2 regions of the Arthrobacter sp. K5 genome follow, and region 1 is predicted to be linked to the other one. Evidence: predicted binding sites of a transcription regulator. Region 1 holds the regulator's gene; the other holds the start of a gene.
What was found. The regulator HrcA, encoded in region 1, represses chaperone genes, less so after heat shock. The targets are predictions, from matches to a motif close to TTNGCACTCGNNNNNNNCGAGTGCNAA.

Region 1 (9,701 bases):
CGCTGAGCGTGCCGGGCAGGAAGCCGAGCCGCTCGCCCGCTTCGACGGCGGGGCGGGTGAGGATGATCCGGCTGACTTCCTTCTGCTGCAGGGCCTGCACCGCCTTGGCCACCGCGAGGTAGGTCTTGCCGGTACCGGCGGGGCCGATCCCGAAGATCACCGTGTTCGCGTCGATGGCGTCCACGTAGTTCTTCTGGTTCAGCGTCTTGGGCCTGATGGTTTTGCCGCGGCTGGACAGGATGTCGTGCGTCAGCACCTCTACCGGGTTCTGCAGCGACTGGCTGCGGAGCAGCGACACCAGCTGCTGGAGAACTGCCGGCGTAATAATGGTGCCGCGGGCCACGAGCCCCCGGACCTCGTGGAGCAGGCGCATGATCCGCGGAACATCGGCCGCGGGTCCGTTGATGGAGAGTTCGTTGCCGCGGACGTGGAAACTGACGGCCGGAAACTGGTCCTCGATGAAGCGGAGGGCCTCGTCGTGGCTTCCCAGCGACTGCACCATCTGATCAGAGTTATCGAAGATGACCACCTCCGTCCGGACACCGGGAAGAGTATGGGGGAATTCGCCCGTGGTTCGGTCCCCCGTGTTGAGGCGGCGCTTTCCGTTGGCTGATTCAGTCATGGTGACGGCCCGCAGGCCTTCAGTTCCCTCCAGTTCGGAATATAACTCGTTTGTGTCTTTACATCTTACGCCAGCGCACGCCTCGGCCAGCCGTCCCGGAAGGTCACAGCGGACCGCAATTCCGTAACGCGTTCCCGCAATTAGGTATCAACTTTGTATCGGCCTCATATCGTTCCCGTTGCAGTTCGGCCGCCTGCCGCGAAAGGCACGCTGTGCCCCAAAGACTCGTGTAATGCTGGAAAAGGAGCTCGCCGGAAACGGTCCGGCCTGCCCGCCAGCAACTGCCTATTCGAAGGGATCGCCAGCATCAGTCAGCAAGGAACTCCGGGACGGAAAGTACCGCGGATGCGCTCCGTGCTGCTCTCCGCGCTGCTTCCGGCTGCCCTGCTGATGTCCGGGTGCATCGCCGATCCTGACCCCGCGGTGACCTCCGCCAACTCTCCGACGTCCTCGTCGCGCCGGGCGGCGGGCACGGACGGCGTCCCCACTACCAGCGCGCCACTGGAAACGACGCAGTCCTCGAACAAGGCGCCGGTCTACTGGATCGGGCGCAGCAACAGCAACGTGTTCCTGTACCGCGAGTTCCGCGACGTGCCGGACGATGAGAACCCGATCACGCGGGCCCTTCGCGCCATGATGTCGGAGACACCGCTGGATCCGGACTTCTTCACGCCGTGGCAGAACCCCAAGAACCTCGCGACGTCGATCTCGGGCACCAACGTCATTACCGTGGACGTTTCCGCCGATGCCTTCAACAGCAACCTCGACGCGGACATGGCCCAGCGGGCCATCCAGCAACTGGTATACACCGCAACCGCCGCGGGGGCCAGTTCTGGCCTGATTGACGCCGGCCAGCAGATCGAGGTAGTGATCCTGGTGGACGGGCACACCGATTACCTGGCCTTCAAGCACGTCAAGCTCGGTGCCCCCACGTCGCGCAGTGCCGGAATGGTGGCGCCGGTGTGGATCATCGATCCGCAGCAGGGCACCGAAGTCAGCGACGGCCGGGTCAAGATCTCCGGACGAAGCACCGTCCCCAACGGCAAACTCCACTGGCGCATCCTCAAGGTCCAGGACAACGGCGACAAGGAAAGCTACCTGATTGGGGAGGCCACGGCGGCCTCGGATCCGGCCGCCTCCGGAGTCTTCGGCATCACGGTCAATCTCGCGCCCGGCAACTACGAGGTGCGGGTCTCCCAGATCGACCCGGGCAAGCCTGAAGACGAACTCAACGTGGACACGCGCGGGTTCACCGTTCGCTAAGTCCCCCAGTGCACTGGGCTTACCGGTCGCTAGCGCGTTCGCTGGTTGAGGCTACCAGCGGCCCAGGACGTCGCTTGCTACCACGACGCCGGCCGGTCCCGCCGTCGATGACCGCAGGACGTGCGGACCCAACAGTGCCGTGACCGCCCCGGCACTGCACAGCCGGGTGACCTCCCGGGGACTGATGCCCCCTTCGGGACCAACGATGAGGAGGATCTCTCCGGAGTCGGCCGCCTCCTGGCGCTCCTCCGACCACTTGCAGAGGACCCGCCGCAGCGGCGTCACTGCATCTTCGTGCAGGATCACGGCAAGGCCGGCTTCCGCCACGGTCTTTGCCAGGGCCTGGGTGTCGACGGCGGGACGCACCTCAGGGATCCAGGCGCGGCGCGCCTGCTTAGCAGCCGCAGCCACGGTGGACTGCCATTTCCCGTGCGCCTTGGCCGCCCGGTCACCCTTCCACCTGACGATGGACCGTTCGGACTGCCAGGGAATCACGGCGTCGATCCCCAACTCGGTGGCTGTTTCGATCGCGAGTTCATCCCGGTCACCCTTGGCGAGGGCCTGGACCAGGACCAGGCGCACGTCCGGCCGCGGTTCCACGCTGACGGAGGTGCATTCGACCGTCAGCTCGGCGGGGGCGGCACCGGTCACCGTTCCAGTGATGCGTTTGCCGGCGCCGTCGGCCAGGTCCACCTGCTCCCCCACCGCCAGGCGCTTGACGGTCACCGCGTGCCGGGCCTCGGCGCCGTCGAGGACGAACAGAGAACCGGGAACCGTGCCGTCCAGCGCGCCGGCCGGGGTGAAGAATACGGGGTTGCTCACCGCTACAGGTTACCGAGGCGGTCCCGCAGTTTGGCGAAGACGCCGCCGCTGGCTGCAAGCTTGCCCTCGGAGAACTGCTCGCCGCGGAGCTTGGCCAGCTGCCGGAGCAGGTCCTCCTGGGCGGGGTCGAGCTTGGACGGGGTTTCCACCTGCAGGTGGACCTTGAGGTCGCCGCGGCCGTAGCCCCGCAGGTGGGTGACGCCGAGGCCGCGGAGGGTGATGATCTCGCCGGACTGCGTGCCCGCCTTGACGTCGATCTCCTGCTTGCCATCGAAGGTTTCAAGGCTCAGTTCCGTGCCAAGGGCAGCGGCGGTCATCGGAATGTTCAGGGTCGCGTGGAGGTCGTCGCCCTCGCGGACGTAAGTGGCATCGTTGTTGACCCGGATTTCCACGTAAAGGTCGCCGGACGGGCCGCCCGCGGGGCCGGCCTCACCCTGCCCGGAGAGCTGGATCCGCGTTCCGGTGGCCACACCGGCCGGAACCTTGATGGTCAGGGAACGGCGGCTGCGGATGCGGCCCTGGCCGCTGCATTCGTTGCAGGGGTCCTTGATGACCGTGCCGAAGCCCTCGCATGAGCCGCAGGGGGCGGCGGTCATGACCTGGCCGAGGATGGAACGGACCGCCCGCTGAACCTGTCCGCTGCCGCCGCAGATGTCGCAGCGCTCGGGATGCGTGCCCGGCTGGCAGCAGGAGCCTTCACAGGTGGGGCAGGTGACGGCCGTGTCCACTTCCAGCTTCTTGTTGACGCCGAAAACGGCATCGCGCAGGTCGATCCGGACGCTGATGAGCGCGTCCTGGCCGCGGCGGACGCGGGACGCGGGCCCGGAGGTCCCGCCCGCGCCAAAGAAGGTGTCGAAGATGTCCTGGAACGCGAAGCCTTGGCCGGCGTAACCGCCGCCGCCGAAGCCGTTGTCGGTGCCGTTCTCGTTACCGGTCGTGTCGTAGACCCTGCGCTTCTGCGGATCGGACAACACTTCATAGGCGTGGGTGACGGCCTTGAACCGTTCGGCTGCGTCTTCCCCGGAGTTGACGTCCGGGTGAAGCGAGCGGGCCAGCTTGCGGTAGGCCTTTTTGATCTCCTCGCCGGTGGCTTCCGGGGAGACTCCAAGAACGTCGTAGTGGCTGCTCAAAGTTCGTATCTCTTCCTGGTTGTACTGCCTGTGGTCAAAGGATGTCCGGGGCGTGCGGTCACGGGCCCAGAATCCTCGAAAGGTAGCGGGCCACGGCGCGCACGGCGGCCATGGTGGTGGGATAGTCCATCCGGGTGGGGCCAAGGATGCCCACCTTGGCGCTGGCGTCGGGGCCGTAGCCGGTGGCCACCACCGACGCCTCGGCCAGCCCGTCGTAGGGGTTTTCGCGGCCGATGCTGACGGCCACGCCCCGGGGGTCCTGCGCCATGTCGCTTAGGAGCCGCAGCATCACAACCTGCTCCTCGAGGGCTTCCAACACGGGTCCGATGCTGAGCGGGAAGTCCACGTTGGACCGCGCCAGGTTGGCCGTTCCGGCCAGGACCATCCGGTCCTCCCGGCTGTTGTGGGCGAGGCCCTCCAGTCCCTTGCCGAGGGCCATCGCAACGGGGCGCTCGGCCGGCGTGCAGCCGGCCACGACGGCGGCCAGGTGCTGGGGCAGGATGGCCACCGGCGTGCCGGCCACGCCGGTCAGGAACCGGGTGCGCAGGGAGGCGAGCGTGTCGTCGGACAGGTCCTGTCCGGCGTCGACGACGCGCTGGTCCACCTTGCCGGAGTCGGCGATCAGAACGATCAGCACCTTCCGCGGCGCCAGCAGCACGAATTCAATGTGCCGGACCACGGCGCGGCTCAGGTGCGGGTACTGCACGACGGCGACCTGGTTGGTCAGTTGGGACAGGAGCCGGGCCGTCCGGTCCAGCACGTCATCGAGGTCCTCCGACCCCTCCAAGAGGGTCTGGATGGCGCGCTTCTCCGCCGGGGAGAGCGGCTTGACCGCCGAGATCTGGTCGACGAACAGGCGGTAACCCTTGTCCGTGGGAATCCTGCCGGCGCTGGTGTGCGGGGCCGTAATCAGGCCCTCGTCCTCCAGCGCCGCCATGTCGTTCCGGATGGTGGCGCTGGAAACGCCCAGGTGGTGCCGTTCCACCAGGGCTTTGGAGCCGACAGGTTCGCGGGAATGGACATAGTCCTCCACGATGGCGCGCAGCACCTCTAGCTTCCGTGGTTCGCTCACAGTCCACCTCCTTTTGGCCATACCCGCGCCGGGCGTTAATCCTGCCCGCAACGCTGTGGTTAGCACTCGACATGCCTAAGTGCTAACAAGTCTAATATGAGTCGCCGCGTTGTTAGCATTGGTACCGCTCCGGGCGAAATTCCGGGCGCCTGTCCCCCGGCGGCATGTCCGCGGCCGGAGCGGCTCCTTCCGAGTGCAGAGCGGTGAACGAATGCAGTACCAGACCTGGGGCGCGCAGGAGATCGCAGCGCCCGCCAAGAACAGCCTGCCCGAGGTCCCGGTGGAGCGCGGCATGGTGCTCGAGGACGTCCAGTCCGGCTGGGTGGGCGCAGTAACCCGTGTGGAGAAGTCCGGCGGCATGCACCTGGTGGCGCTCGAAGACCGCCGCGGAAAGTCACGGTCCTTCAAGCTGGGCTTCGGATTCCTCCTGGAGGGGCAGCCGATCCGCCTGATGCCCCCGGCCCCCAAAGCCAAGCCCGCAGGGCAGGGCACCGCGCGGACGGCGTCGGGTTCAGTCCGGGTGGAAGGGCAGCGCGCGCAGGTCGCCAAAGCTAGCCGGATCTGGGTTGAAGGCAAGCATGATGCTGAACTCGTGGAAAAAGTCTGGGGCGACGACCTCCGGGTGGAGGGCATCGTCGTCGAGCCCCTCCATGGCATCGACGACCTGGCGGCGGCAGTTGCCTCCTTCCGTCCCGGTCACGGCCGCCGGCTTGGCGTTCTGGTGGACCACCTGGTCCCGGATTCCAAGGAGTCCAGGATCGCCGACGCCGTGATGGCGTCCCCCGGCGCCGCCGGGAACGTGCTGATCGTGGGCCACCCGTACGTCGACGTCTGGCAGGCGATCCGGCCATCGGTTCTGGGCATTCCGCAGTGGCCGGTGGTGCCGCGCGGCACGGACTGGAAAACCGGTATCCTCACGGCTTTCGGCTGGCCGCACGAGACGAAGGAAGACATTGGCCTCGGTTGGCAGAGACTCCTTGGCGCCGTGCGCACCTACGCCGACCTTGAGCCTGCCCTGCTGGGCCGGGTGGAAGAAGTCATCGATTTCCTCACTGTTCCATAGATCCGATCCCGCGAATCGGCGTTGGGCCCGCGATTGCCCGTACGGGCCGGTATCCTTGGTACGGCGCCACCGCACCGCGGCCCCGGCGCCTCCAACGCACTATCGCACCAACGCAAGCTAAAGGAAGACACCGTGGCAGAAGACGCTCGCGACCGCAGGGACACACAGTCCGGCCAGGACCTGCCCCAGTACCATGGGGTTCCGGCCAATGCGCTTCCGCTGACCGCCAGCGAGGACCGGCAGTGGGCCACCCTGGCGCACTTCGGGGGCATCCTCGGCTGTGTTCCGGCACTGCTGATTTACCTCATCTTCCGCGACCGCGGCCCGTTCACCGCGCAGGAGTCCAAGGAAGCCCTCAACTTCACCCTGCCGCCGACGATTGCAGCCTTCGTGGCCAACCTCCTGGTGCTACTTCCCGTCGTCGGCAATCTGTTCGCCGTCGTGGCCACGCTCATCTGGATTGCGCTGACCTGCTTCGCGGTGTCCGCGGGCGTCCACGTCAACAAGGGCCAGCCGCACCGGTACCAGTACAACCTCCGCTGGATTAAGTAAGCGCACAAGACAGCGGCCCCAGACCTGTTCGGTTCTGGGGCCGCTGTTGTTAAGCCTTGCGCCGGTGGCGCCTCCGGGAGCTTCAGTCCGGCAGGATCCTGCGGACCACGGCGTCGGCCAGCAGCCGGCCCTTCAGCGTAAGAACCAGGCGGCCCCTGAAGGCATCCTCGGGAACCACAAGGCCCTCGGCGATCAGCCCGGCCACGGCCTTCCGGCCCGAGGGTGAGAGCGCAGCGGTTTCCAGCCCGGAGGATAGGCGGGCTTCCAGCATGACCTTTTCGACGCTCCGGGTTTCCGCGTCGAGGGTCTCCCGACCTGCCGCCGGCGAGGCGCCTGAGGCAAGCCGGCCGGCATACGCGGTGGGGTGCTTGACGTTCCACCAGCGCACCCCGCCCACATGCGAGTGCGCGCCGGGTCCGATGCCCCACCAGTCATCCCCGCGCCAGTAGGCGAGGTTGTGACGGCACGCCTGCTGCGGCGTCGCGGACCAGTTGCTGACCTCGTACCAGTGCAGGCCGGCGTCGGAAATCATCCGGTCGGCGAGTTCATATTTGTCGGCATGGTCGTCGTCGTCGATGCCCGGAACTTCGCCACGGCGGATCTGGGCGGCGAGCTTGGTGCCGTCCTCCACAATCAATGCGTAGGCGCTGATGTGGTCCGGCCGGTACGAGAGTGCGGTCTCCAGGGAGTAACGCCAGTCGTCCAGTGACTCGCCGGGCGTGCCGTAGATGAGGTCCAGGCTGACGGCGAGTCCGGCGTCGCGCGCCCACTGCACCACGAGCGGGACTCGGCTCGGAGTGTGGGTGCGGTCGAGGACCTTCAGCACGTGCGGCACGGCGGACTGCATGCCGAAGGAGACCCGTGTGAAGCCCGCGTCCGCGAGCAGCTGCAGAGACTCCGGCGTGACGGAATCCGGGTTGGCTTCCGTGGTCACCTCGGCACCGGGTTCGATCCCCCACGTGTCTATGGCGGCACGGAGGATTCGAGCCAGATCCTCGGCCGGCAGGAGCGTGGGCGTGCCGCCGCCGAAGAAGACGGTGCTCAGCTTGCGGGCAGGCAGGCCCGACTCCCCAAGGACCCGCGCGGCAAAGTCCACCTCCGAGATGGCGGTGGAGGCGTAGGCGTCCTGGGACGCGCCGCCGCCAAGCTCGGTTGCGGTGTAGGTGTTGAAGTCGCAGTAACCGCAGCGCACCGCGCAAAACGGGATGTGCACGTAGAGCCCGAAGGCCCGGTTGGCTGCCCCGCTGGCCGCCTGCTCCGGCAGGAGGCCATCCGACGGCGCGGGGTCACCCAGGGGAAGAACGCTAGGCATGCGTGCGGCCTCCGGAGATTGCAGCCACGGTTTTCACCACTACTTCTTGGCCTTGTCCTTGGATTCGTCGGTGGTCAGGGCGGCGATGAAGGCTTCCTGCGGCACTTCCACGCGCCCCACCATCTTCATGCGCTTCTTGCCTTCCTTCTGCTTTTCCAGCAGTTTGCGCTTACGGGAGATGTCACCGCCGTAGCACTTGGCCAGAACGTCCTTGCGGATGGCGCGGATGGACTCGCGGGCGATGATCCTGGACCCGATGGCCGCCTGGATGGGCACCTCGAACTGCTGGCGCGGGATAAGTTCGCGCAGCTTGCCGGTCATCATTACGCCGTAGGCATAGGCCTTGTCCTTGTGGGTGATGGCGCTGAAGGCGTCCACCTGTTCGCCCTGGAGCAGGATGTCCACCTTGACAAGGTCGGCGACCTGTTCGCCGTCGGCCTTCCAGTCCAGCGAGGCGTAGCCGCGCGTCTTGGACTTGAGCAGGTCGAAGAAGTCGAAAACAATTTCGGCCAAGGGCATCCAGTACCGCAGCTCGACCCGGTCCTCGGACAGGTAGTCCATGCCGCGCATGACGCCGCGGCGGCCCTGGCAGAGCTCCATGATGGCACCGACGAACTCGTTGGGCGCGAGGATTGTCGCGGCCACCATGGGTTCGCGGACCTCGTTGATCTTCCCGGAGGGGAACTCGCTGGGGTTGGTCACAGTGACCACGTTCTTGTCCTCGAGCGTGACCTCGTAGACCACGTTCGGGGCCGTGGAAATCAGGTCCAGGTTGAATTCGCGTTCGAGGCGCTCACGGACGATCTCCAGGTGCAGCAGGCCGAGGAAGCCCACGCGGAAGCCGAAGCCGAGTGCTGCGGAGGTTTCCGGTTCGTAGATCAGGGCGGCGTCGTTCAGCTTGAGCTTGTCCAGTGCGTCGCGGAGCACCGGGTAGTCGGTGCCGTCCAGCGGGTAGAGGCCCGAGAACACCATCGGTTTGGGATCCGCATAGCCGCTCAGCGATTCCGCGGCGGGCTTGGCGAGGTTGGTGACGGTGTCACCCACCTTCGACTGGCGGACATCCTTCACACCGGTGATGAGGTACCCCACCTCGCCGACGCCCAGGCCCTTGGACGGGATGGGCTCCGGGGAGCTGACGCCGATTTCCAGGAGTTCGTGGCTGGCCTTGGTGGACATCATCTGGATCCGCTCGCGCGGGTGCAGCATCCCGTCCACCACGCGGACATAGGTGACCACGCCGCGGTACGTGTCGTAGACAGAGTCGAAGATCATGGCCCGGGCAGGTGCATCGGGGTCGCCGACCGGTGCGGGCAGGTCGCGCACGATCTTGTCCAGCAGTGCCTCGACACCCACGCCGGTCTTGCCGGAGACCAGCAGCACGTCTTCGGGATCGCCGCCGATCAGGCTGGCCAGTTCGGCGGCGTACTTCTCCGGCTGGGCGGCCGGCAGGTCGATCTTGTTCAGGACCGGGATGATGGTGAGGTCGTTTTCCATGGCCAGGTACAGGTTGGCCAGCGTCTGGGCCTCGATGCCCTGCGCTGCGTCCACCAGCAGAACGGCCCCCTCGCAGGCGGCGAGCGAACGGGACACCTCGTAGGTGAAGTCCACGTGGCCCGGCGTGTCGATCATGTTCAGGGCGTAGCTCTTGCCGTCGAGTTCCCAGGGCATGCGGACGGCCTGGGACTTGATGGTGATGCCGCGCTCGCGCTCGATATCCATGCGGTCCAGATACTGGGCCTTCATGTCGCGGGACTGCACGACGCCGGTGAACTGCAGCATGCGGTCGGCCAGGGTGGACTTACCGTGGTCAATGTGCGCGATGATGCAGAAATTCCGAATAATGGCCGGATCTGTCGCGGCGGGCA
Region 2 (20,004 bases), 740 kb from region 1:
GCTCAAGGGCAGCAAGCTCGCGCTGGAGCTTGCGGTAACTGGCCCACCGCCTCTCCTCGAGGGACCCGTCGTCGAGCGCGGCCCGGACGGCGCACCCGGGTTCGGTGTCATGGGCGCAGTCGGAGAAGCGGCACTGTTCGAAGAGCGCCTGCAGGTCGCCGAACATCTCCTCCATGCCGTCCTCGGCGTCGAACAGCCCGAAGCCGCGGACACCGGGAGTGTCCATCAGCACCGCGCCGTTGGGCAGCGGCACCAGCTCGCGCGACGTCGTGGTGTGCCGGCCCCTGCCATCGGCGGCCCGCACGTCGCCGGTTGACTGGACCTGGTGCCCCACGAGCGCATTGATGAGCGTGGATTTTCCGGCGCCGGAGGGGCCCAGCAGGGCGAGCGTCCACCCCGGCTGCACCCGCGAGAGCAGTTCGTCGATGCCGTCCCCCTGCTCGGCCGAGGTGGTCACCACGTCCACGCCGGCTGCCTGCAGGATCACTTTCCCGACGACGTCATCGGCGATGTCCGACAGGTCCGCCTTCGTGATGATCACCAGGGGTGTGGCGCCGGAATCCCAGACGGCCACGAGTGTCCGTTCAAGCCGGTTATGGCTCAGCGGACGGTCCACGGGAACAACCACGCCCACCGTGTCGATGTTCGCGGCGAGGACCTGTGCTTCCGTGGACGGGTCAAAGGCACGCTTGCGGCTCAACTCGGACGTGCGCGGGAGAACGCCGACGGCGGCCGGTTCCGCAGCCCGGTTGCGGCCGAGCCAGATCCAGTCACCGGTGGCCGGTACGGCGTGGGCCGGGTACGGCAGGTGCACGAGACCGTCGGCCGTGGCCGCGACAATCCGGTTTCGGTCCACCCGGACGACGCGGGCGGCCGCCTCGCCGCGGGCCGCCGGATGGTCCGCAAAGTGCTGGGCCACCGCTGCCGTGAAACCATACGGGACCGGGCCGGGCATGGGGTCAGGTTTTATTGAAGGGGTCTGGTTTTGTAGCTGGTTGGCACGAATGCCGGAAGGATTTTTCACTGTGAACCTCGGGTTGGCCCCGAAGCGCCGCCAGCCGTCCAGCCGGTGCGCTGAGCGCAGTGCTCTGTGCACCGAGTGCGCTGGACTGGTTACGAGTGGGCAGCAGCGGGGGCAGGAGTAAGGAGAGTGCTTTCGACAGGGCGCGGAGCGCGCACGAATTCTGCAGTCATCAGGTCCACCTCCCCGGTGCGAAGTTCATGCCAGGCTGGCCGCCGCCGGACAGAACATCCGGGGACTCCCCCAGAATAGCCAGCGGGGCGCCGGCTGGCTAGGGAAACCATGCGGTGGCCGAAATTCAGTCCAGCTTCCCGTTGACCGGCCGCTCCCGGAACAGCCGCAGCGCAGCGTCCACCAGGGACACCCGGTTGAGCGAGCCGACGTCGGGCAGCGGTATCCACGCGGCGTGCGTGGTGGTGCCGTTCTCTTCGTGGGTGAGCTCCCCGCCCGTCACCCTCGCCTCATACACCAGGCGGAGCGCCTGGAAGTCGCGGTCCGCCCCATCCAGCCGAGAATCCGCCGGCCAGTGCCCGACGTCGATCCCGAGCATCGCACCGATTTCGGCGTGGTAGCCGGTCTCCTCGAAGACCTCACGGATACAGCCGTCCACCGGGTGCTCGGCCAGGTCCAGCCCGCCGCCGGGCAGCGTCCAGCCTTCCTTGCCGTCCTGCTTCCAGTACGCCAGGAGGATGGCGTCGTCGCGGATGATCACCGCGTAAGCGGCGGGCCGGGTGTCAAAGAGAACGGTCATGGCTCCAGCGTAGCCCGCGCTATCCGCGTGCAGGCGGCCGGCCGCGGACCCGGTCCTAGGCCTGGTCGCGGACGAGCAGCGGGACTCCGAAGACGGGGTCCTGCTCCAGGATCCGCACGTCGTGAACTCCTGCCACGGCCAGATGCTGCCGGAACGATTCCTGGAGCCGGACAACGTTCATGCCCAGGCCGCTGCCCAGAATGACCGGTCCGTCCAGCCCTAGCTGCCGGAGGACCTGGGCAGCCATGTCCGCCAGGTCCTTGCCCGCCTGGTCGATCAGGTCCCGGCTCACCCTGTGGCCGGCGTCGGCCGCCTCCACCACGAGCCGGGCCTGCTGCGCCCAGAATCGGCGTCCGGTGTCCGGGGAGTGGAAGAGCGCGATCAGCTTGTTCGGGTCATCGGTGTTGCAGGAGTCCAGCAGCGCCCTGGTCAGGTCGTCCGGTTCCTGCCCCTGGTTCATCCGCCGCAGACTGTGCCGGACGGCTTCCCTGCCCAGCCAGTAGCCGCTGCCTTCGTCGCCCAGGAGGTAGCCCCAGCCGCCGGCCCGCGCCTCGTCGCCGGCGCCGTTCGCGCCCCAGGCCGCCGAGCCGGTGCCTGCAATGACTGCGACGCCGGTGCTGGCGCCGCCTGCCGCGAGCAGGAGCCGGGAGTCGTGGACCACCGTAATCCGGGCCCCCGGGACGTGCGGCTCGATGAGTGCGGCCAGGGCAGCGGCATCCTCATCGGTGTCGATCCCGCCGGCGCCGGCGTAGACCTGCGCTACCGCGCCCCGGCCGATTTTGGCGAAGAGCTCCGCGAGATGCGCCGCGGCGTCCTCACGGCTGACGTTCTGGACGTTGGCGCTCCCCACGCTCTCATCGGCTACCGGTTCCCCGTGCTCGAAGCGGACGCCCCGCGTCTTGGTGCCGCCGATGTCGAGGCCGATCACGACGTCGCTGGGCTGGGCGGCGCTGGACGGGGCTGTGCTGGACGGAACTGTGCTGGACGGGACGGGGGCCGCACCGGATAGGTTGTCAGAATTAGTCACCTGAACAGACTACTGATTAGCCCCAAGGAGCCGGCCATGCCCCACGCCCAGTTTGATACCCGTATTATCGCAGCGCCCATGGCAGGCGGGACGTCCACGCCGGGCTTCGTCTCGGCGGTCCACCGCGCCGGAGGACTGGGCTTTCTCGCCGCAGGGTATAAGACCGCGGACGCGGTCAGCGCTGAAATCCGCGCCTGCCGGGACGCCGGCGTCCGGTTCGGCGTGAACGTTTTCGTGCCGGACCATGCACAGCTGAACCCTTCCTCCGACGCCGTGGCAAGGCTGGAGGAGTACCGGAGCAGCCTTGGCCGTGACGCCGGGCGCTACGGCGTGGCCGTGCCGCCCCTGGTGCTGGACGACGACGACGCCTGGCAGGAGAAGATCGACCTCCTGCTGCAGAACCCCGTTGAACTGGTCAGCTTCGCGTTCGGGCTGCCCGATTCCGCGGTTGTCGAGGCGCTCCGGAAAGCGGGGTCGGCCATCCTCGCGACCGTCACCAGCCGCGCCGAGGCTGAGCTGGCAGCGGACCGCGGAGCCGATGCCCTCGTCGTCCAGCACACCAGCGCCGGCGCCCATTCCGGTGCTTTCCTGCCCGGGACGAAACCCGGCGGCATGCCGCCGTCGACGGCTGACCTGATCCGGGAGGTGGGGGCCGCCGTCGACCTTCCGCTGATCGCGGCCGGCGCGGTGTCGGACGCCGCCGCCGTCAGGTCGGTCATTGCCGCCGGGGCGGTTGCCGCGCAGGTGGGAACGGCGCTGCTGCGGACGGACGAAAGCGGCGCGCGCCAACTGCACAAGGACGCCCTTGGCGATGACCGCTTCACCGAAACAACACCCACCCGAGCGTTCACCGGCCGCTACGCACGGGCACTCGTCAATGACTTTGTCCGCGACCACGGCGACGCCCCTGAAGGTTACCCCGCCATCCACCACCTGACATCCCCCATCCGCGCGGCAGCAGCGGCCGCGGGTGACCGGGAGCGGCTGAACCTCTGGGCAGGAAAGGGCTGGCGCTCGGCCAGGACCGGCCCCGTGGCCGAGGCGGTGGGCGCGCTGCTGGACAGTTAAGCGCCCGGTGAGGAGCCCGGCGCCAGCGGCCGGTCAGGCACCCGACCGGGCCCGGACCAGCTCAGCCAGCAGCGCCGGCCCCTCCTCCAGCACCAGCCCCCGGAAGAGGCGCAGCGCGTCTGGTTCACTCTCTCGCGCACCGCGGCGCTCGCGCCAGGCCAGACCGATCTCGCGGTATGCCAGGTCCGATTTCAGCGCAATTTCGACCCAGCCCAGGTCGCCGGTGGCTGCCGTGACGCCGCGGCCCGGGCCGCTGCCGCCCTCCGGGGGAAGGATGCTGACTCCCAGCCCTGCGGACACCAGGCCACGTGCGGTGTGTGAATCCTGGCTTTCAAAGGCAATCCGCGGCCTGAAGCCGGCCTCCCTGAACAGGGCATCCGTCAACGAGCGCAGCCCGTAGCCGGATCCGAGCGCAACGAACGGGTCTTTCCGGATCTCCGCCATAGCCACCGACGTCCGGCCTGCCAGCGGGTGCCGGTGGTGCACCACAAGCCGAAGCGGTTCACGGTACAGGGCGGCCGAGCCGATGGTCCTGGCGGCGGGTGCCACGGGTGCGGTCAGGGCGAGATCGGCGGCGCCGGAGGAAAGTTCCGCCAGGCAGCTGTCGCGGGAGCCCTGGCTGAGGTCGAACTCCGTCTGCGGGTAGCGGCTCCGGAACGCACTGATGAGCAGCGGCAACGTCGCCTCGCCGAATGTGTGCTGGAAGGTTACGGCGATTCGGCCGCGCACCACCTCCGACTCGTGCCGGACGAGGTCAAGGCCGGCGCGGAACTCGGCGAGCGCCGATTCCACATAGGGCAGCAGCGTCGCGGCAGCAGGCGTCAGCCTTACTCCCCTGCCGTCCCTCACCAGCAGGTCGGTTCCCACCACGGCACTGGCGCGCGCCAGTGCGCGGCTGACCGTCGACTGCGGAACGCCAAGCAGCTCGGCGGTTTCGGTGATGTGCTGTGTCCGCCCAATCTCCGCCAGCAGCGGCAGAACCGGCAGCAGCTGCACGAGCTGCCTGTGCTCGATGTCCACGGTTTCCTCCGTCAATCAATCCGTTGCAGCATGAATTATCGATGAATCATGCATTGGATGCTAGGTCAGCGTAGATCTACGCTGAAGGCATGCCAACGCCCCGCACCCCCGGAACCCAGCCGAGCGACTCCCGGCCCGCGCCGGCAGCGCGGGCAGAACCGGTGGCAGGGACAGTCATCGAGTGGAACGGTCATCCCAAGGGGTCACAGGCCTACGGCAGGATCCTCGCTGGCTTGGCGTTTGCCGGGGTGGCCACCTTCGCCCAGCTCTATTCCACCCAGGCCGTGCTCCCCGTCATGGCCGCCGAGCTTCGGGTGAGCGCCGCGGAAGCCGCGCTGACCATTTCACTGGCCACCGTGGGTCTCGCCGTCACCGTCATCCCCTGGTCGTTCCTTGCGGACCGGATCGGGAGGGTGAAGGCCATGACCTGGGGGATCTGCCTGGCCACGGCGCTGGGACTGCTGGTGCCTCTGGCCACGTCCTTCCCCGTCCTGCTGGGCCTCCGCATGCTGGAGGGCATGGCCCTGGGCGGTATCCCTGCCATTGCCATCGCCTACCTCAACGAGGAGATCGACCGGGCGCACGGTGCCGTAGCGGCCGGAAGCTACGTCGCGGGCACCACCCTGGGCGGCCTGGCCGGCAGGCTTGTGGCCGGTCCGGCGGGGGAACTGTGGGGGTGGCGCGCCGCCGCGCTCGCCGTCTCCGTCCTGGCCACCGCGGCCGCGGTGCTCTTCCTGGTCCTGATTCCCAAGGCCCGCGGCTTCAGCCCGGCCCGGGGCATTGGCCTCCGCGGAGCGGCCAGGACCCTGTCGGGGCACCTGGCCAACCCCCGGCTGCTGGCACTATACGTGCAGGCCTTCCTGCTGATGGGCGGCTTCGTGGCCGTCTACAACTATCTCGGGTTCCGGCTCTCCGGCGAACCGTTCAGCCTGCCGGCCACGCTCATCAGCCTCATTTTCCTGGCCTATCTGTCAGGCACCGTGACCTCACGCTGGGCCGGAACCCTGACGCAGCGCTTCGGCCGGCGCACGGTGCTGCTGGCAGGCATCGGGGTGATGGCGGCGGGCCTGGCCCTCACCCTCACCCAGGTGCTGGTGCTGATACTGGCCGGCCTCATCATCTTCACCGGCGGCTTCTTCGCGGCCCACAGCATCGGTGCTGGCTGGACGGGAGCCATCGCCCAGTCGGGCCGGGCACAGGCAGCATCGCTGTACAACCTCGCGTACTACCTCGGCTCCAGCATCCTGGGCTGGGCCGGAGGACTGGTGTTCCAGTCCCTGGGCTGGCCGGCGCTGGCGGCCGCCGTCATCATCCTGGGGTGTGCGACGGCGGTGATCACCGCCGTCGCACACCCCACTTCCGGGCGCCGGCGGCGGCAGCGCCAGCCGGACCAGGCAACCCTGCAGCATCCCTGAATAATTCGCCGCCGAACCGGGCAGAAAACCGGCAGATGTTCGGAAGTGCCGCCTGCCTGTGAATGTCTTGGCAACATTGCCGCCGCTAAGATGAACGGAGAACACTTCAGGAGGATCCGTGAGCAGCAACCCGAAGAATATTCGGCCGCCGGCGGGGCACGAGCCGCTTGACGCCATCGATGAGCGGCTGCTGGCGGCGCTGGTGGACGATGCCCGGATATCCAACAAGCAGCTGGCCGAGCTCGTCGGCATCGCCCCCTCCACCGCCCTCATGCGCACCCGCGCTCTTTCGGACCGGGGCATCATCCAGGGATTTGAAGCGAAACTGAGCCTTTCCGCGATTGGCCGGTCGGTGCAGGCCCTGATCGCCGTCCGGCTCCGCGCCCACGACCGGGAGCAGATAGACCGGTTTACCTCCCGCGTCCCCAAGCTACCCGCAGTACTGTCGACCTTCCACACGTCCGGCTCGGTCGACTATCTGCTGCACATCGCCGTCGCCACTACCGAGGACCTGCGGGACTGGGTTCTGGACAACCTTGCCACCGACCCCGTGGTGGGCCACACCGAAACCACACTGGTGTTCGACCACATGCAGGGCAACCACGGGCCGCTGCCGGAACAGGACTGACCCCGGCGGGGTCAACCGACGGGCCAACCGGCGCTGCCTAGCGGCGGGGAAGGAGCAGCCCCGAGTGGGCTGCCCCCAGGACATCTCCACGCAACAGGCTCAATTCGTCGCGGCGCCGCGCCGCGTCCCGCTGCTGCCGGACGGCTTCCTCCGGAACAACCCGGCGCCGTTCCGCCCATTCCACCAGGCCGGCGCCGATGCGGACGGCAACGGCTTCCAGCATGGAGGCACGGCGGTAGCCGGGGACGGACTGGTTGACCGATAGAGCGCTCATGGCTCTTTCCTTTCGGGACTCTCTGACTGTTCTTTGTTGTGTGACTCCGCTTCGGCGGGGTACTGGGTCTTGCGCTGGCCGCGGGTGCCTGCGGACGCGGGGACACCGAGGATGGGGAAAGCATTGAAGTGGATCTGGACCGGCCGGGCACCCTCCTGGTCCCCCTCGCCGCGGATCTCCTCCAGCAGCCGGTAGGAGAAGGCCTCCATGGCCTGCGTGTAGGCGCCCAGCTGCTCCTCGTTCATCCGCACATTGGCGGTGCTTACGGTGGCGGCCTCCAGCCAGTCGCGCTCCAGGGTGTCCGCGCCGTGCACCATAAAGTCGGCGAGCGCGGCCTGGCGGCGGAGCTCGAATTCCCGGTTCACCAGCCGCGACGCTTCCTGGGTGGCGGGGGAACTGGCGAGCTCAGGCGACGAAACCTCAATGGCGCCGCGCGGCCGCTCCCACCACCGCTCCCGCGCAGTGCCTTTACCCTCCACCTCCCGGACGAAGTCGTGCTTGGCCAGCTGGCGCAGGTGATAGCTCGTGGAGCCGCTGGACTCCCCCAGCAGCTCGCCGAGGCTGCACGCCGTCTGGGCACCGTAGCGGGACAGCATCTCCAGGATCTGGACCCGCAGCGGGTGCGCGAGGGCTTTGAGGGAGGCCGGATCCATCTTCCGGACGGGGAACGGCAGATCCTGCACGTCGGGGGCTTCAGAGTTCGGCTTAGCTGCCATATCGCAAGGCTACTCTTGCAAAGATTTCTTTGCAATGGTTATTTTGCAATCAATCCTTTGCAATCGTTTCTTTGCAAGATACTTCTTATGACGGCGATACCGCCGCGCGCGCTGCTACCGCCTGCTGGTTCGGGCCCGCTCCTACTGGCGAAGGCTGCGGCGCCACGTGATCGCTGCGAGCAGCCCCGCCGCGCAGGCGCAGGCTGTCACGAATCCGGCGACGGCCGCGTCGAGCCCGAAGGCCACCGTCGCCATCCCCAGCCCCACCACGGGAACAGCACTTCCGAGGTAAGTGATCACATAAACGGTACTGATGATCTGTGCGTGCCGGGATGCCTCCACCTTGCCCGCCACGTCGTTGAAAGCAGTCCGGAAGGCGACGCCCTGGCCGGCGCCTGCGGTCACGCTCGCGGCAACCAGCAGCCACGGGTTTCCGGCGGCAGCCGCGGCCGCGAGGAGCGCCACCGCGCCGCCCAGCACCGCCAGCCCCGCCGGCACCGCGAACCTGCTCCGGACGGCGACCAGCTGGCTCAGGGCGGACGATCCCAGGGTCAGCCCGGCGAGCAGGCCGATCAGCGGCCGAGAATCGGTGCCGAGGATCTTGGCGAAATAACCGGGCGCGAGGGACAGGCAGAAGCCGAAGACGGCAAAGCTCAGGAAGCCGACGGCCGCCGCCAGCCAGAATGCGCCACGGGCCTCGCGGGACACTGTGGGCCGGCGCGGTGCCAGCGCCTTCAGCGGGCGGGGGCCGGCGGCAGGCTTGATGGCGGGACGGGCCCGCAGCAGGTACAGCGGGACGAGCAGGGCGGCCAGGACGAGTGAATGGATGAGGTAGGGCGTGGTGGTGGAGCCGGGCAGGAGGGAGAGGATCCCGCCCATGGCGGGTCCCGCCGCCACTCCCCCGGCCGAGGCCAGCAGGGTGAAGCGGGAGGCCCACTCCGGGCGCTCCGGCAGCAGTTCGCGCAGTGCCGCCGAACTGGCCCCGGTGGCCAGGGCGACGGCGACGCCCTGGAGCGCCCGCCCGCCGCACAGTCCGGCAAGAGTGTCCGCGGCCGCAAAGACCAGGCCACCGGCAAGCCCCGTCAGCACGGCAAGAACGAGGGCCGCACGGCGCCCGATGTGGTCGGACCAGTGCCCTGCGAGCATGAGCGTGGCCACGAGCGCCAGGACGTAGGCGGCGAACGCGACGGTGATGCCCAGGGAACCAATGCCCAGCCGTACCTGCAGCAGCGGATACAGCGGGGTCGCCAGGTTTGCTCCCACCAGGAGCGTGAAAATGACGACGCCGGCCATGGCCAGCCGTGCGGTGGTGGACGCATTCCAGCCCCAGCGGGTGGCCGTAGCCGGACGCATTCGAAGTTCGCTAAAGACGGTCATGCCCGTGCCCTTGCCTGTGTGTCCGCGGAACGCGCCCCTTGTGGGGGCTGCTCGCACGGATGGAATCTTGGTATCTAAAGAATGCGGCAGGAGTGCGTACCCGAGCGTCCTTCTGTGGGAATATTGAGCAAAACCATCAATCTTTGGCCGGATTCATGAACCGGAGTGACGATTTGAACACCTTGGACCCCACGGATCTGAAGATCCTGCTCGAGCTGATCCGCGACCCCCGCGTCCAGATCGGCGAGCTGAGCGAAAAACTCGGCATCGCGCGGAACACCGCCCAGTCACGCGTGCGCCGGATGCTGCGCTCCGGCATACTGCACGACGGCGGCCGCGAGATCGACCTCGAAGCGGTGGGATACGACGTCGTCGCCTTTGTGACGATTGAAGTGACGCACCGGGAGCTCGACGGCGTGATCGCCGCTTTGCGGCTGATTCCCCAGGTCCTCGAAGTGCACGAGATCTCCGGCCGGGGCGACGTCTGGTGCCGGGTGGTGGCCACGGACACGCAGAATCTCCAGGGCGCGCTGCGTTCGATCCTGCGCATCAAGGGCGTGATCCGCACCGAAACGGTGCTGGCCCTCCATACGCACATCCCGTACCGGACCGAGCCGCTGATCAGCCGCCTCGTTCAATCGCCTCCGGGGCCCGCGGCCCTCCGGCCGGAATAGGATTCGAGCATGGACTGGCTCTCTTACTTCTTTCAGGTCAACTGGCTTGCGGTGCTTCTTGCCTTCGCCGCGAGCATGGCCATCGGCTTCGTCTGGTACCTGCCCGCCGTGCTCGGCAGGCGGTGGATGGAGGCTGTGGGCAAGACAGAGGAGGACCTCAGGAACACTGACGGCGGCGCCGGAATCTGGGTTCCCATGATGGCAGCTGCAGCCCTGACAGCCATCCTGCTCGCAGTTCTGATCAGCAAGCTCGGACTCGACAACGCGCTGGCCGGCGGATCGTTCGCCTTTGTGCTGGCAGTGGTTTTCCGCGTAGGCGGCCACGTAATCCACAACGGGTTCGCCGGACGCCCTGCCGCGGTGACGCTCATCGACTCCGGCCACGATGTCCTCGCCGTGACAGCTGCCGGAGTCATCATCGGCGCGATGTCCTGACCCAAAGTCCTGACCCAAACAGACGGAGACCTGCAGACTGTGACCATTATCGACAACGCCGTCTACGTCGACGGGGTCCGCACCGCGGAACCCGGAAACCTGGAACAGACGTTTGAAACCCTGGACAGCCACGGCGGAATGGCCTGGATCGGACTGTACCGTCCCTCACAGGCCGAAATGGCCGCCGTCGCCGAGGAGTTTGGCCTCCACGAGCTGGCCGTCGAGGACGCTGTATCGGCCCACCAACGGCCAAAGCTGGAGCGCTACGGCGACAGCCTTTTCACTGTTCTAAGGCCCGCCAGGTACCGCGATGACACCGAAACCGTGGAATTCGGCGAGCTCCACATATTCGTTGGCACGAACTTCGTAGTGACCGTCCGGCATGCCGAGATGTCCGGCGTCGGACAGGTACGCCGCCGCCTGGAGTCCAGGCCGGATCTCCTCCGCCACGGACCGCCTGCGGTGCTGTACGCACTGCTGGACCAGGTGGTGGACGACTACGCCCCGGTGGTTGCCGGGCTGGAAAACGACATCGACGAAATCGAAGACCAGCTGTTTTCCGGGGATTCCGCGGTGTCCCGCCGCATCTATGAACTCGCCCGCGAGGTCATCCAGTTCCAGCGGGCCATCCATCCGCTGCCGGCCATGATGCAGCAGCTCAACGAGGGATTTGACGACTTTGCTGCCGACGCCGAGCTCCAGCACAACCTCCGGGACGTCGAGGACCACGTGGAGCGGGTGATCTCGCGGGCTGATTCATTCCGTGACCTCCTGCAGAACGCGCTGACCCTGGACGGCACTCTCACCGCCAACCGGCAGAACGAGGCGAGCGCGCAGCAGAACGAACAGGTAAAAAAGATCTCGTCCTGGGCGGCCATCTTCTTCGCCCCGTCGTTCGTGGCCGGCGTATACGGCATGAACTTTGACCATATGCCGGAGCTGCATTGGGCCTACGGCTATCCCATGGCGGTGCTGCTGATGGCTGCCACGGCAGCCCTGATGTACCTCATCTTCAAGCGGAAGGGCTGGCTCTGATGGCAGGGTTTCACCGGGGCCTGCTCATCACACCCGGCACGGAGCGGCAATTGGGCGCCTGCGGGCTGTTCAGGCCTTCCCCTTCCCAGCGGGACGTGCTGTCCCTCCCCGCCGGTCCGCTGCCGGTGAAAGGCGCCGGCCCGGACATGCTGTGGGCCGGCTTTGCCGAGCTGTGCGGCGGGGATCGGTCGACGGCGGACTATCTCCTGCTGGCGGAGACGTTCCCGGCCTGGGTGGTGGACGGCATACCTTCACCTTCTGCAGAGTCCGCTGCCAGTCCGGCTGGCTGGCAGCGGTTCCTGGCGTTGCTGGACGTCCTCCACGACCGGGACATCACTCCGTTCCTCATTACGCCGGTCCTGTTTGGCAGCTTCTCCGGCGCGCCCGACGCCGGTGCTCCTGGGGAACTGGCCGCCGTCCTGTCACGCATCGGAGCACGGCTCTCGGTGCTGAGAAGGATCGAGTCGGACGAACAGTTGGCGGATGAGCAGTCCGGCGGCTGCTAACAACAGCCGTAACCCTGCCGTCCCGAGCCGGTGGTGTCTGCTTACAATCGATTGACATCAACTACTGAGGGAATCATGAAGAAACTCACTACCGCCCTGCTTGCCGCCGGGTTCGTCCTCTCCGCTTCCGCCTGCGCTGCACCGCAGCTCACCACCGCACAGACCTGCGACCGGATCAGGACGGTTGTCTCGAACCCCACGAACTCCGTGGGCAAGACCGGCATGACCCGCCTGGCCAATCAGATCCGTCCCATCGAGGCCGTGTCCTCGGACGAGCTGCGCCCGGCGCTGCAGGCCATCCTGGAATACACGGACGAGTCCGCCAAGGAAACCCCGGACGAGGCGAAGCTCACCGAGCTGAAGACCGGCTACGAGCAGGCCGGCAGCACCTACAGCAGGTTCTGCGGCGGCCAGTAGCCCGCACTCCTACACGTCTGGCGGCCACGGGCGGGGTACTCCTCCCGACCCGTGGCCGCCTTTTGTGTTGGAAAAACAAGTCCGCCCCTGCATAGATGCGGACGAATCCGGCTCTGCCCCGTTTTTCCTGGTAAGGCAGCTACAGGCCCCAAGCTTGGGAAAACCTTGGGCGTGCAGCGTCCGACCCCGCACCCGAGGGGTAAAAACGAAGCCTGACTCTCAGGTTGCTCCTGCGTTTCATAGCGTGCAGGCTGCAGACTGTTCCTGTCCCTGAAGCAGAAGGTAGCCGCGAACCGCCGCTTCAGAACTGCCGGGTCCGGGAACGCATTCCCCCCATGTACTCCGGACCCGGCGGACAATTACCTCACGAACTCTTGATCCGAACCTGCGACGACGGTGTCAGGTTCTTGAGCTGTGTCCCGGACCATTTCATTGAGAATCGCAGGACGGCGTGGACAACTGGATGAGGTGGCTGCATGACGGAGGAGGACCCGAACGCGGGCCAGGACCTTCCGGTACTGGACGACGGCGCGCTGCAGGACCTCACGGAGGAAGCCGGTGAGGAGGTAGCGCAGAAGTTCATGGAGGAGTATTTGGTGATGCTCCCCGTACGGGCCGCCAAGATCTTCAAAGGTCTCACCCGCGGCGATACAGACACGACCCTTGAGGCCATCATCAGCCTGAGGGCCAGCTCAGGGATGGCCGGTGCGCAGCGGCTCGAGGCCTACTGCCGCAGCCTTGAGAGCGCGCTGAAGCACGGGCACAACCCGGACATGACGGCAGTGAAGGCAGTACTGTTCGCCAACATCCGGCAGGTAGTCCGGGAAGCATCCAGACGTGGCCATCTGCCGCCTAAATCCCACGGAACGTCGGGTCCTTGAGCTGCAGCCACACTTTCCCCTGCCAGGCGTGCCCGGCCCCGGCATTGCCGCAGGAGTCAGCCGACGGGGCCCTGGCAGAGATGCTGCGGAAGAACAAACGTCTACGTGGGCGCAACGTGGATGAGGGAGTACCAAGCCAGGTCAATTTTCTTGATCCAGTATTGATCAGTTGCCGCTATGCCCTTGAGTCACGTGGAGGAGATTGTTCTCAGCAGGAGCGCTACCAGACAGGACCGGAATGAATTCCGGCGGGAGAAAGGGAGTCCAGCAATGACAGTCCGGCCAGCGACGAACAGCACCAACGAGGTCTCCGAAGACAAGCCCGCGACTGCGTTCATGCCGGATAGCCCAGCTCCATCGACCGGCATCCCGGAGCCAACTCCCGCTTCCAAGCAGCGGAAGCTGGCCCTCCCTGAGGTCTTCCCCGTATACCCATTCGTCTAACCATGCGTCCTGACGCGGTGTGGGGCCGGCGGCGACTGGGGGGGAGTTGCCTACTCTCGGAGGTACTCGTCGCCACCGGCCAAATACAGTTTCTCTTGGAAAGCCGGCTCGCACCCGAGTAGCCGGTACCCGAATCCGGCCCCTTTCCACCACCCGGCTCCGCAGGCGAGGCTGTCGGCACGTCCATGGGTCGCCAGCCAGGATGCAAAAACACCCCGGCCCGAAGACCGGGGTGTAACTGTGGAGCTAAGGGGATTCGAACCCCTGACCTCTTCGATGCGAACGAAGCGCTCTACCAACTGAGCTATAACCCCGTGGCGCCGTTTTCCAGAGGAACTTCAACGCCGGTTTCCCTAGGCTACAAATTTTCTTGCCGGTTTGCCAACCAGGCCTCAAATGTCGTGTGTCCGTAACGCTGTTCGGGCACCAGGTTCTTTCCGTCACGCAGAAATCTGCCCATCTGTCCGGGCAGCGGCAGTTCGGTCACGAGGCCCCTGGCACCGGTTACGCGCTTCCAGGCGCCTGCCAGCGATCCCATGCTCAGCACCTCCGGCCCGCCGATTGTCCGCAACGCGTGGGCGTCACTGGTCGGCGGTTCCAGCGCGGCTTTCAGCAGCGCCGACGCAACGTCGGACGGGGCGATCGGCTGGAACCGGGCGCCTTTGATCACCGGCACGAGGCCAATGCGGATACCCGCACCGAAAATCCCCGCCACCAGGCTGTGGAACTGCGTTGCCCGCACAGTGCGCGTGTCGAGCGGCGACCGGGCGTACACGCCCTCTTTGTCCGCTTTTGATCGGTAATACGTGAGGGCGCTGCGGTCACAGTTAGCGATGGAAAGCTGTACGGCCCGGGCCACGCCAGCCGCCGCGGCTTCGCCCAGCAGCAGCGCGCCGCCGGCCGCGTAGTGCCTGAGTGCTTTGCCGGTCCGCGCTTCCAGGCAGTCGATGACGACGTCGGCCCCCGCCAGCGCTTCCGGCACCCCTTCTCCGGTGGTGACATCCGCGCGGAAGTACGCGGCGCCGTCGTAATACTCCCGTGCGTCCAGGAGCGGCGGGTTCCGAGTCAGAACGGCGACGGAGTGCCCCAGTCCAAGCGCCTGGCGCACCACTTCACGGCCAGCCTCACCAGTGCCGCCGGCCACGCAGATTCGGCTCATCCCGGCGCCGCCTGGGCCGGCATGGATGTCAGGCTACGCGCGGCGGCGCTGCAGGACGTCATCAAGGTTGCTCAGCGCACTCTGGGCCTTGGTCAGCGGCTTGGCGGGCGCGGCATTCGGGGAAGCTGCAGGAGGTGCGGCGGCCGTACCCTGCTTGAGTGAAGGCTTGCCCACGGACTTCGGCGCCTCGGGCAACGCCAGCGGCTCGGGCGCCGGACGCTCGGCCTTGGCCGCTTCAACATATGTCGGTCTGGGAACCTCCACCGGATCCCAGCTTGCTTCAGGAGCCACCGGGCCCTGCACAGGCGCGGCGGCGCTTTCGTCGCCGGCCGCGAGGGCAACTGCCAGTGCAGCCTCGCGCAGTTCCACTGCGGTGAGGGGCTTGGGCTTGGGCGCCTCTGCCTCGGCGTCGAAGAGGGCGCTTTCCCGAGGTTTCACGGGCTCCGGGGCGGGTTCCGTCTCCGCGGGGGGCACGACGGACGACTCCCGGCTGACGGGCGAGCCCATGGCCGCCTTAAAGGCGGCGCTGACTTTCCTGCGCCGGTCACGGACGGCAAGCCGCCGCAAAACCACGACGGCGGCAACACCGGTCAGGAACGCCACGGCCGGAACCCAGGGGTTGCCGAGCCCGAACAGCCGCAGGACTCCGGCGACAATCGCCGTCAGGAAGGACAGCAAGCCGACGAAGGCGATCGCCGTCCGCCCGTAGCGGATCCGAAAAGCACCGGCCTCCATGGCGGCAGGCCTATTGCCGGACGGACCCGGGGTGAGGCCTGTTGCTGGTTCGCTGCTCTTCCTGGTGTCCATGCGTTTCTCCTGCTGGGCGGCCATATACACGATCGTCCCGGCTTGCGGGTTTGCAGTTTCGGCGTCGGCGTTTTCCAACGTCAGGTCTCCGGCAGCCTGGAACTGATGCCGGCCGTTGCGGAGCACGTAAGGGGCAACCCAAACGATCCAGAGCGCAACAGCAGCCACAAGGATGACTGAGCTGCTAAGGGGGAAGTCCACACACAAAACCGTATGAGGAATGTTGGGGCTGTTGTGGCATTCGTCTCGGTGTGTCGCGGCCGAGCTTCAAATCATTGGACTTATGCACAGAACCCGGCCCTGACCAGCGGCTCCGCCGGTGAGCGGTCAGGCGGGCCTGACCCGCAGCCAGCGGCTGAGGAGGCCTTCCGGAACTTCCTCTGAAGTCAGGGCGAAAGAGCGGTGGTCTGCCCATTCCCCATTGATGTGCAGGTACCGCGGACGGTAGCCCTCGTCCCGGAAGCCGAGCTTTTCCACGACCCGCAGGCTGGGTCCGTTTTCGGGCCGGATGTTGATCTCCATCCGGTGCAGGCCAAGTGTCCGGAAGCAGTGATCGGTCGCCATCGCCACCGCCGTGGGAGCGATCCCGTGCCCGGCCCGCGCTTGATCCACCCAGTAGCCAAGCGTCGCCATCAGGGCTGATCCCCACACAATGGAGGAGACCGTCAGCTGTCCCACGATGACGGGGTCACGGTGTCCGGGTGTCCACTCCGCGATTACAAAGGGCAGCGCCGTGGCCTGGGCCGCCTGGGTGTTAAGTGACCTGACCATCTGGCGGTAATCGGGCAGCGAGCCGCCCGGGATCGGATTGGAGGCCTCCCAGGGCGCCAGCCAGTCGCTGTTGCGGGAACGGACCTCTGTCCACTCCTTCCGGTCCCGGTACCTGATCGGCCGCAGGACAAGGTCCCCGCACTCCAGCGTGACCGGCCAGATGTGGCTGACCCTCATGAAGGGTTACTTGGACAGCCGGGCGGCAACTTCCGGAAGCCAGGCACGCAGACCGGGTCCGAGGTCGTCGCTGTCGATGGCGAGCTCCACGCAGGCCTTGAGGTAGCTAAGCTTGTCCCCGGTGTCGTAGCGGCGGCCGCGGAAGACCACGCCGTACACACCGCCGCCTTCACCGTCCCGGCTGGCCAGTTCCTGCAGGGCATCCGTCAGCTGGATCTCGCCACCGCGGCCAGGTTCGGTCTTTTCCAGCACATCGAAGACATCAGGGTGGAGCACATAGCGGCCTATGACAGCCAGGTTGGAGGGGGCCTCGTCGACGTCCGGCTTCTCCACGAGCTTGTTAATCCGGACAAAGCTTTCGCCATCAATTGCGGAGATGTCCGCGCAGCCATAGGCGCTGATCTGGGAAGGCTCCACCTCGATGAGGGCTACCACTGAACCGCCGGTCTTAGCCTGCACATCGATCATGATGCTGAGGAGATCGTCGCGGGCGTCGATGAGGTCGTCACCGAGGAGAACGGCGAACGGCTCGTAGCCCACGTGCTGGCGCGCACGCAGCACCGCGTGGCCCAGGCCCTTGGGGTCACCCTGGCGGACATAGTGGATGTCGCCCAGGTTGCTCGCGGCCTGGATCGACTCCAGCTTGGCCGTGTCGCCCTTGGCCTCCAGCGTCGCTTCCAGGGCCGGGACGCGGTCGAAGTGGTCCTCGAGCGCGCGCTTGTTGCGTCCGGTGATCATCAGGACGTCGCTCAGGCCAACCTTGACAGCCTCCTCGACGACGTACTGGATGGCCGGCTTGTCAACCACCGGCAGCATCTCCTTGGGCATGGCCTTGGTGGCAGGCAGGAACCTGGTGCCGAGCCCAGCAGCGGGGATTACGGCCTTGCGGACTGAACAATTAGTGGAAGTCACTGGTCTAATCTATCCGAGGGAACATTCATACGGTAAATGCATCCGGCATCGGCCCGGCCGCCTGCCGCTGCGACAAAGGATGACATCCATGCCAACAGGGACCATGCCGTCGAAGGACGGGATCCGTTCACGGCACCGGCAGATCCGGGCCACGATGACAGCAACAGACCTCTCAATCGCCGGCGACGGCATCGCCACCCATGGGCTGCCGTGGGCCGAAGCCATCGCCGCGGGCAAGCCTGCCACGTTCACCGCCTACCTCGGCGTCGATTTCGAACCGCCAACCCTTCCGCTGCTGCACGCACTGCATGAGGCCGGCCACAGCATCCTGCTCCCGGTCTGCGAACCGGACCGGGAACTCAGCTGGGTCTTCTGGACGCCGGACAGCGAGTTCATCCGCAGCAGGTATGCGCCCATCCAGGAACCTGCCGGTGAGCGCCACGGCCTGGATACGGTGCGGACTGCGGCCGGAATGTTCATGCCGGCAACGGCGGTGGACCGCAGCGGCAACCGGATTGGACAGGGCGGCGGCTATTACGACAAGTTCCTGGCTGCAGCCAACGCCGGCGGCCTGCACCTTCCGAAGGCCGCCATCATCTATGACTCCGAACTCCTGCCCGCTCAGTCCATCCCGGCTGAGGACTTTGACCGTCCCGTCGAGGCAGTCCTCATGCCCTCAGGGCTGGTAGCCTTCGCGTGACCTCGCCCGGGCGGGGTGATAGAATTGGCACTCAGGCCCTGCGACTGCTAATGGAGGCATTTCCGCCGCGGTGATCCGTCAAGGAGAATCCGGGAAATGAAGCCAGGCAGCACGGGACCTGTCGTTTGTCCAAGAGGAGGATCTACAGTGCCCACGTATGCCTATGCCTGCAAGGATTGCAGCCATGCTTTCGACATCGTGCAGTCTTTCACCGACAGCACTCTGACGTCCTGCCCCGAATGCCAGGGCACGCTGCGCAAGAAGTTCAACAGCGTCGGCGTGGTCTTCAAGGGCTCCGGCTTCTACCGGACTGATTCGCGCGACTCCAAGGGAAGCACCGTCTCGCCCTCCCCCGCTGCGTCAGCGCCGGCCGCCCCGGCAGCCTCCTCGTCATCTGCATCATCCGCTGCCCCGGCAGCTGCGGCCGCGAGCTAGACGGATTTCTGCGGCACCGGCCGCCTTCAAGCTAATAGAGTCCGGCCGGGATTACCCGGCCGGACTCTATTGCTTCGGCCGGGTTTCCGCCGGCCTCAAGCGTCGGTGCGGGCAGCCTTCCGACGCGCCTCGGAGCGCCTTTTCCACATACGCCTGCCTGCACCTGTCGTGAGGCGAGGGATGGCCACTAGCGTGGCGGCATGCCAGCTACCGGAATTTTCCCTGCAAGGGCATCCCGCCCGGCCGTTCGTCCCGGCCGCGGCAGCACATTGCCCGGTTCTGCCGCCCGCCCGCGCCCGCGCGGACGGCGCTTCGCGGGATGGCTGAACCGTAACCGCCGTCTTGCCGTGGCACTCCTCCTCTGCGCGGCCGCGGGGATCGCCGTCCACCAGCTCACTCCTGCCCCTGCCCAGACCGTGAGTGTCCTGGCCGCTACCCGTGACCTTCCAGCCGGAGCGAACCTGGCCGGAACTGATGTCAGGACCGTCAGCGTTCCGCCGGCCATGGTGCCGGACGGGACTTTCGCGGACAGCTCCGGAGTGGACGGCAGGCAGCTGGCAGTGCCGCTTCGCGAGGGGCAGCTCCTTACTGATGCGCAGCTGGTGGGGCCAGGCCTGCTGACGGGGGCGCCGCCCGGGTCCGCTGCGGTGCCGCTGCGGATGGCGGACCCGTCATCCATCCAGCTGGTGTCTCCCGGACAACTCGTGAACGTCGTCCTGACAAGCGGCAACGGTTATGAGCAGGCATCAGCCTCGAAGGTGCTCGCCACGTCAGTTCCCGTCCTGTGGACCTCCGGCCAGGAAGGCCAGGCCAGCCAGTGGCTTGCTGCCGGGGATTCGGACGGGCTGCTGGTGGTGGCCGCCACCCCTGCGCAGGCCAGTGCCTTGGCGGGGGCGTCAACCCAGGGAAAGCTGTTTTTCGTACTGGTGGGATCCGGTGCCCGGTGAGCCGGCCCGTGCGATTCCCCTGGCTGGTGGGAATCCTGTCGCTGGCAGGCATCCTCCCGCTCGCGGGATTCCGCAGCGTGTTTGCCCGGTTGCTCAGCCCCAGTGCGGGGGCTTCTGCTCCTTCAGCCAAGCGTCGTGGTCGTTGCCGGATTCTGCGTCGCCCCAGGTCCGGGGATCGTCCTCGGCTGCCCTCTTGGGGACCACGCCGGTCCTCGGCTGCCCGCCCGTCTTGGCGCGGCGAGACGTTGCGGGCGTCTCCTGGCTTACGGACTGCGCATTCTTGCGCTCGGTCTCATCCTTGCGCCCGGTCCCGTTGTTGCGCTCGGCCCCGCCGTCGGATGTCACAGCGGGCCCTCCTTCCGTTCCGTGCCTGGCCGTTCCAAGCCGGGCCCAGAGCCGAAGCCTAC

Region 2: ABRP34_RS06945 (FmdB family zinc ribbon protein) is a predicted target of HrcA. The motif match lies at 18,240-18,266, and genes of this name have one in related genera.

What each region holds. Positions count from the first base shown of each region.
Region 1 is NZ_CP159279.1:800,362-810,062, forward strand. It holds gene ABRP34_RS03480 (PhoH family protein) at 1-622, opposite strand, end outside; gene ABRP34_RS03485 (GerMN domain-containing protein) at 968-1,885, shown strand; gene ABRP34_RS03490 (16S rRNA (uracil(1498)-N(3))-methyltransferase) at 1,937-2,707, opposite strand; gene dnaJ (molecular chaperone DnaJ) at 2,710-3,837, opposite strand; gene hrcA (heat-inducible transcriptional repressor HrcA) at 3,896-4,909, opposite strand; gene ABRP34_RS03505 (DUF3097 domain-containing protein) at 5,121-5,972, shown strand; gene ABRP34_RS03510 (DUF4870 domain-containing protein) at 6,105-6,524, shown strand; gene hemW (radical SAM family heme chaperone HemW) at 6,607-7,836, opposite strand; gene lepA (translation elongation factor 4) at 7,876-9,701, opposite strand, start outside.
Region 2 is NZ_CP159279.1:1,531,028-1,551,031, forward strand. It holds gene rsgA (ribosome small subunit-dependent GTPase A) at 1-955, opposite strand, end outside; gene ABRP34_RS06840 (NUDIX hydrolase) at 1,320-1,772, opposite strand; gene ABRP34_RS06845 (BadF/BadG/BcrA/BcrD ATPase family protein) at 1,828-2,799, opposite strand; gene ABRP34_RS06850 (nitronate monooxygenase) at 2,836-3,867, shown strand; gene ABRP34_RS06855 (LysR substrate-binding domain-containing protein) at 3,901-4,887, opposite strand; gene ABRP34_RS06860 (MFS transporter) at 5,049-6,302, shown strand; gene ABRP34_RS06865 (Lrp/AsnC family transcriptional regulator) at 6,421-6,930, shown strand; gene ABRP34_RS06870 (hypothetical protein) at 6,968-7,204, opposite strand; gene ABRP34_RS06875 (helix-turn-helix domain-containing protein) at 7,201-7,920, opposite strand; gene ABRP34_RS06880 (MFS transporter) at 8,062-9,297, opposite strand; gene ABRP34_RS06885 (Lrp/AsnC family transcriptional regulator) at 9,453-9,971, shown strand; gene ABRP34_RS06890 (DUF1761 domain-containing protein) at 9,981-10,406, shown strand; gene corA (magnesium/cobalt transporter CorA) at 10,446-11,441, shown strand; gene zapE (AFG1/ZapE family ATPase) at 11,441-11,947, shown strand; gene ABRP34_RS06905 (hypothetical protein) at 12,023-12,364, shown strand; gene ABRP34_RS06910 (hypothetical protein) at 12,841-13,245, shown strand; tRNA gene ABRP34_RS06915 (tRNA-Ala) at 13,931-14,003, opposite strand; gene ABRP34_RS06920 (NAD(P)H-binding protein) at 14,048-14,848, opposite strand; gene ABRP34_RS06925 (hypothetical protein) at 14,882-15,856, opposite strand; gene ABRP34_RS06930 (GNAT family protein) at 15,983-16,603, opposite strand; gene galU (UTP--glucose-1-phosphate uridylyltransferase GalU) at 16,610-17,515, opposite strand; gene ABRP34_RS06940 (5-formyltetrahydrofolate cyclo-ligase) at 17,604-18,215, shown strand; gene ABRP34_RS06945 (FmdB family zinc ribbon protein) at 18,363-18,650, shown strand; gene cpaB (Flp pilus assembly protein CpaB) at 18,998-19,597, shown strand; gene ABRP34_RS06955 (hypothetical protein) at 19,691-19,942, opposite strand; gene ABRP34_RS06960 (AAA family ATPase) at 19,939-20,004, opposite strand, start outside.